Regions from separate parts of the Pseudoalteromonas sp. TAB23 genome, predicted to be linked through region 2. Evidence: predicted binding sites of a transcription regulator. Region 2 holds the regulator's gene; the other holds the start of a gene.
The links. Region 2 encodes MetJ, which represses methionine synthesis genes. Its sites were predicted from a motif close to TAGACGTCTAGACGTCTA; they were not measured.

Region 1 (3,671 bases), on a different contig from region 2:
TTTTATGTCAACGTTATCGGCAAGTCCTGCAAATATAACGCGAAGGTTATCGGCCATTTAACTGTCCCTAAAGCTTTTATAATGAAATGAGTATATACCTAAAGTACAAAAGAATTCGAGGTCGATTTAATAGTTATTTTGTAGACGCTCTACAAACAATATAGCGAATAAGTTTTAGATGCAAAAACGGCCCTTAAAAGGGCCGTTTTTAATTTACTACAACAATTTTGGCTTAAAGGCCAGCAGCTGCGCGAAGTGCGTCTGCTTTATCTGTACGTTCCCAAGGGAATTCGTCACGACCAAAGTGGCCGTAAGCCGCTGTAGGAAGGTAGATAGGGCGCTCTAAATCAAGCATTTGAATTAAGCCATAAGGGCGCAGGTCAAAGTGTTCACGAATAAGCTCGATTAAACGGCTTTCTTCTAGCTTGCTTGTACCAAACGTTTCAACGCTAATAGAAGTAGGCTCTGCAACACCAATTGCGTAAGAAACTTGTAGCTCACACTTGTCAGCAAGACCAGCAGCAACAATGTTTTTAGCAACGTAACGTGCAGCGTATGCCGCGCTACGGTCAACTTTTGATGGATCTTTACCAGAGAAAGCACCACCACCGTGACGAGCCATACCACCGTATGTATCTACAATGATTTTACGACCAGTTAAACCACAGTCACCCATTGGTCCGCCAATTACAAAGCGACCTGTTGGGTTAATGAAAAACTTAGTTGCACTTGTGATAAGTTCTGCAGGAAGTACCGGCTTGATGATTGTTTCCATCACAGCTTCTACTAAATCTTTTTGCGAAATGTCTTCGCTGTGCTGAGTAGAAAGTACAACAGCATCAATACCTACTGGCTTACCGTTTTCGTATGCAAAAGTAACTTGAGATTTTGCATCTGGACGTAACCAATTAAGCTCGCCGCTTTTGCGTACTTGCGCTTGGCGCTGTACTAAACGGTGTGAGTAAGTAATTGGAGCAGGCATTAGTACTTCTGTTTCGTTACATGCGTAACCAAACATTAAGCCTTGGTCGCCAGCGCCTTGCTCTTCTGGGCTAGTACGGTCAACACCTTGGTTAATGTCTGGAGACTGTTTACCAATAGTGTTTAAAATTGCACATGAATCGGCATCAAAGCCCATGTCTGAATTTGTGTAGCCAATGTCACGAATTGTTTTACGTGTAATTTCTTCGATATCAACCCATGCGCTAGTAGTGATTTCACCACCAACCATAACCATACCGGTTTTTACGTAAGTTTCGCATGCAACACGGGCATGAGAGTCTTGCTCTAGGATAGCATCAAGTACCGCATCAGAGATTTGATCGGCGATTTTATCCGGATGACCTTCAGAAACTGATTCAGAAGTAAATAAATGTTTTGCCATTGTAATTCTGCTCACAAATATTGCGCTTCACAAACGTCGGTATTAGCGCTAAAAAATTAAGGGGCGTATTTTATCGAAAACAAAACACCTTGCATAGTGTTTTTACGCCTAGACGTCTAAATAAAATTACTAATAACTTTTTGGTCTTAAAAAATATTCATAATGCCTCACTTTTATAGGGTTTTTAATTGCACACAGCCCCCACAATAAGTAAGAATGGTCGGTATAAACGAACCCAAGTTACTTGGGTGCATAAACAAACACATAAATACCCGCGCAAATACACATAAAGGTAGGAGAATTCATGCCATCTCGCAAAGAACTTGCAAATGCTATTCGCGTCTTGTCAATGGACGCAGTACAAAAGGCCAAATCTGGTCACCCTGGAGCCCCTATGGGCATGGCTGATATCGCAGAAGTATTATGGCGCGATTATCTAAAACATAACCCAACGAATCCAGAGTGGGCTGACCGTGACAGATTTATTCTTTCAAACGGCCACGGTTCAATGCTTATCTATTCTCTATTGCACCTAAGTGGTTACGACTTACCACTGGACGAAATTAAAAACTTCCGTCAAATGCATTCTAAAACACCAGGTCACCCTGAATATGGCTATGCACCAGGAATCGAAACTACTACGGGTCCATTAGGTCAAGGGATCACAAATGCCGTAGGTATGGCAATTGCTGAAAAAGCGCTAGCTGCACAGTTTAACCGTGAAGGTCACGATATTGTTGATCACTTTACCTATGCATTTATGGGCGATGGCTGCCTTATGGAAGGTATTTCTCATGAATCAGGTTCACTTGCAGGCACATTAGGTCTGGGTAAACTTGTTGCATTTTGGGATGACAACGGCATCTCAATCGATGGCGAAGTAGAAGGTTGGTTTACAGATGACACGCCAGCTCGCTTTAAAGCATACGGTTGGCATGTAATTAGTGGTGTTGATGGCCACGACAGCGATGCTGTAAGTGCTGCAATTGCAGAAGCAAAAAGCGTTACCGATAAACCTTCACTAATTTGTTGTAAAACAATTATTGGTTACGGCTCACCTAATAAATCAGGCAGCCATGATTGTCACGGTGCTCCACTAGGTGATGATGAAATTAAAGCATCTCGCGAATTTTTAGGTTGGACTGGCGATGCTTTCGAAATTCCTGATGATATTTACGCACAGTGGGATGGCAAAGAAAAAGGTCAACAGCTTGAATCAAGCTGGGACGAAAAATTTGCAGCATACGCAAAAGCATACCCAGAGCTTGCAGCTGAATACAAGCGTCGTATTAATAACGAACTTCCTGGCGATTGGGCTGAAAAATCTCAAGCGTATATTGAGCAATTACAAGCAAACCCAGCAAACCCAGCGTCTCGTAAAGCATCGCAAAATGCATTAAATGCGTTTGGTCCGTTATTACCAGAATTTATGGGTGGCTCAGCCGATTTAGCTGGCTCAAACTTAACAATTTGGGATGGCTCTAAAGGTTTAACACGCGATGATGCAAGCGGTAACTACATTTATTACGGTGTGCGTGAGTTTGGTATGTCGGCAATTATGAATGGTATTGCGCTTCATAAAGGTTTTATTCCTTACGGTGCTACGTTCTTAATGTTTGTTGAATATGCAAAAAATGCCGTACGTATGGCTGCATTAATGAAGCAACCAAGCATTTTTGTATACACGCACGACTCAATTGGTTTAGGTGAAGATGGTCCAACTCACCAACCAGTAGAGCAAATTGCAAGCATGCGTTTAACGCCTAACCTATACAACTGGCGTCCATGTGACCAAGTTGAGTCGGCAATTGCATGGCAACAAGCTATTGAGCGTAAAGATGGTCCTACATCGTTAATCTTTACTCGCCAAGGTCTTGAGCAACAAACGCGTGACGCACAGCAATTAGCAGATGTTAAAAAGGGTGGTTACATCCTTAGCTGTGACGGCAACCCAGAGATTATTTTCATTGCAACGGGTTCTGAAGTGCAACTAGCACAAGATTCAGCAAGTGAACTACGCAGCCTAGGTAAAAAGGTACGTGTTGTATCTATGCCATGTACTGATGCCTTTGAAGATCAAAGCGCAGCATACAAAGAAAGCGTATTACCGGCATCTGTTTCACGCCGCGTAGCAGTAGAAGCAGGTATTGCTGACTACTGGTACAAGTACGTAGGCCTAAACGGCGCAGTAGTAGGTATGACTACCTTTGGTGAGTCAGCACCTGCAGGCGAGCTGTTTGAGCACTTTGGTTTTACAGTGGCAAACATTGTAAGCAAAGCAAACGAG
Region 2 (3,671 bases):
CCAACATTTTTATTTTGCCCTGGTTTTACAAGTTCAAACACTCGCTCAAAATCAGCGACTAAATCGTGTATATCTTCAATACCTACCGAAATACGAATAAGCGTATCGCCCACACCCGCTTCTAAACGTGCTGTTGCCTCCATACCTGCGTGCGTCATAGTTGCAGGGTGACAAATCAAGCTCTCTACGCCACCTAGTGACTCAGCTAAACTAAACGTTTTAAGACTAGTTAAAAATGCCGCAGCGTCATTTATATCGCCTTTAATATCAAAACTAACCATGCCACCAAAACCAAGTTGCTGTGCTTTAGCCAGCTCATGTTGAGGATGTGACTCAAGACCTGGGTAGTAAACTTGGCTTACATATTCAGAGCTTTCAAGATACTTAGCTATTGCCAGTGCATTTTCTTGATGCTGCCTTAGACGCACATTTAAAGTACGTAAACCACGAAGCGTTAAATAGCTATCAAAAGGCGCACCCGTAATACCAATGTTATTAGCCCACCAAGCAAGCTCATTGCCTAACTCTTGTGTTGCTGCAATAACAGCGCCGCCTACTACATCTGAGTGTCCGTTAATGTATTTAGTGGTTGAATGCACCACAATATCTACACCAAACTTAATAGGGTTTTGTAAGGCCGGCGACAAAAACGTGTTATCTGCAGCCACCAATGCACCGCATTGCTTTGCAATATCGGTAACCGCTTTAATATCTGTTAAACGAAGTACTGGGTTACTTGGGGTTTCTATCCAAATAAGCTTTGGTTTAATTACTAAAATTTGTTGAAGGCTTTCTTCTTTTGTTAAATCTAATATTTCGAGCTTTAGTAGTCCGCGTTTTTGTAAAGATGTAAATAAACGATAGCTGCCACCATAACAATCATGTGGAATTACTAACGTATCGTCACTATTAAGTAGCTGAGTAGCTAAATGCACGGCAGCCATGCCTGTAGCTGTAATTATGCCACGAGCGCCACCTTCAAGCTTAGCAAGCGTCTCAGCTAAAATATCACGATTAGGATTACCGCTACGACCATAATCATACTCACGCTTAGTATCAAAGTCGGCAAACGAATAAGTAGTCGATAAATAAATTGGCGGTACCACCGCACCATGATGTTTATCAGCATCAACGCCGTTACGTACAGCAATGGTCGCTTTGTTTTTTTCGCTCATATTCGTCACCTGATTAATTTGGATGTTTAGACGTCTAAAAGAGTAAGTTATCCGTTTTGATAAGTCAAAGTATTTTAAAGCTCTAGATGGCTAAAAGTAGAAGGGGCCTCTGCGAATAACACATTTTAGCTCACAAAAGTGTGCTTATCTTTACACCTACAATAGGCTTATTAAGATAGATCGGTATCTATTATTTGACTATCTTTTTTAAATCGATAGAATTTCACGCATATTTACACGCTTTTTATACCGTGTGAGAAATTAATAATCTGAGGCAACGATACATCTTATGGCTAAATGGAATGGTGAGTATATTCACCCATACGCAGAACACGGTAAAAAATCAGAGCAAGTTAAAAAGATCACCGTTTCGATCCCGCTAAATGTATTAAAGGTATTAACTGACGAACGTACACGTCGTCAAATCAATAACCTTCGCCATGCTACAAATAGTGAATTGCTATGTGAGGCATTTTTGCATGCTTTTACTGGCCAACCTTTACCAAATGACGATGACTTACGTAAAGATAACGCCGAAAAAGTGCCAGAAGAAGTTAAAAAAATAATGCAAGAAATGGGTCTAGAAGTACCCGTTTTAAACGAAGAATAAATATTACAAAGACAAAAAAACCTCAGTAATTACTGAGGTTTTTTTATGTCTAAATTTTATTGCATAGCTCTACTGTATAGATTTACTGCATATAGTTTTCAGGTAGCTCAATTTGTGCAACACCTGACTCAATAGCAGCAAGTGCAACAGCTCTTGCTATACGCGGCAGTAAACGTGGATCCATTGGTTTTGGAATAATATACTGCGCACCAAATTCTAGTTTATCTACACCAGCGGCTTTTAAAACTTCTGCAGGTACTGGCTCTTTGGCAATACTTCGAATAGCATCTACTGCAGCAATTTTCATTTCATCGTTAATAGCGCTTGCACGTACATCAAGCGCACCACGGAAAATAAACGGGAAACATAAAACATTATTAACTTGGTTAGGGTAATCAGAGCGCCCTGTTGCCATGATTAAATCGTTGCGTGCGCCGTGCGCAAGAGCAGGATCAATCTCAGGATCTGGGTTTGAACATGCAAACACAACTGGTTTTGCAGCCATTAGCTTTAAATCTTCAGCCGCTAATAAGTTAGGGCCAGAAACGCCTACAAATACATCTGCATCTGCAATTACATCTTGCAATGTACGCTTATCGGTATTATTAGCAAAAAGCTGTTTGTATTCATTTAAGTCATCGCGGCGAGTATGAATAACACCTTTGCGGTCAAGCATATAAATGTGTTCACGCAGTGCACCACACTTAATTAACAGCTCCATACACGCAACAGCGGCAGCGCCTGCACCTAAACATACAATAATTGCATCTTCAATTGACTTACCTTGTACTTCTAGCGCATTTAACATACCAGCAGCCGTTACAATGGCAGTACCGTGTTGATCGTCATGAAAAACAGGAATGCTACAACGCTCTATTAATGCTTTTTCAATTTCAAAACACTCTGGTGCTTTAATATCTTCAAGGTTAATGCCACCGAATGTGTCGGCAATATTGGCAACCGTATTAATAAAGTCTTCTGTTGTTTTGTGCTTAACTTCAATATCGATAGAATCAAGCCCTGCAAAACGTTTAAACAATAACGCTTTACCTTCCATTACAGGCTTAGAAGCTAAAGGACCTAAATTACCAAGGCCTAGAATTGCAGTACCATTAGTAATAACCGCAACCATGTTACCTTTACCAGTATATTTATAAGCATTTGCAGGATCTGCAGCTATTTCACGTACAGGTTCGGCAACACCTGGGCTATACGCAAGTGCAAGATCATGAGCCGTTTCAGCTGGTTTTGTAAGCTCAATGCTAATTTTACCTGGTACGGGATGTGAGTGGTAATGTAGTGCTTGTTCACGAAAGTCAGACATAACGCGATTGTATCCTGCAATTTAAGTTAAAGTGAGAGATGGAGTCTTGGGGTACGATACCCTTATTATTTTTAAATTCCAAGCAATATCAGGTCTATCCTGTTATATGCTATATCCTTTAATTTTAAGAGGTTTTTCAGTAACTTTGCAGGATTATATCGACATTTAATAAATAAAAATTCACCTAAAAAGTAAGTTTTAAGGTGCTTTTATACCTATCAAAATCTTATAAAATGTATACTTAAAGTAACAGCATAAACTTAGAATAACAGCCTACTACCCTACTTTAAAAACAGATAAGCCCACGTTAGCTACTTTTATCAACCTAGTTAAAAATTGTACTATTTAAAATATAGAGAATATCTATCGATTTGTCTGTAAAGGATTATGCATACTCAGAATAAGAATAGGAAATAGTTATGCAAAAGGAGGGGATAGTTAAAATCAACGAAATAATACCAATCTGCTTATATATGGGGTCTATTTAACGTTAAGAAAATTACGCTAGAACTAGGCAAAAATTTTTGTATCTAGTTGTTTTAAATAAAAAAATTTTAACGAC

Region 1: a site for MetJ is predicted at 1,486-1,503, ahead of metK (methionine adenosyltransferase). Genes of this name have one in related genera too.

What each region holds. Positions count from the first base shown of each region.
Region 1 is NZ_AUTP01000206.1:4,614-8,284, forward strand. It holds gene L654_RS0110860 (hypothetical protein) at 1-57, opposite strand, end outside; gene metK (methionine adenosyltransferase) at 233-1,384, opposite strand; gene tkt (transketolase) at 1,689-3,671, shown strand, end outside.
Region 2 is NZ_AUTP01000215.1:15,466-19,136, reverse strand. It holds gene metB (cystathionine gamma-synthase) at 1-1,175, opposite strand, end outside; gene metJ (met regulon transcriptional regulator MetJ) at 1,465-1,785, shown strand; gene L654_RS0111705 (malic enzyme-like NAD(P)-binding protein) at 1,868-3,109, opposite strand.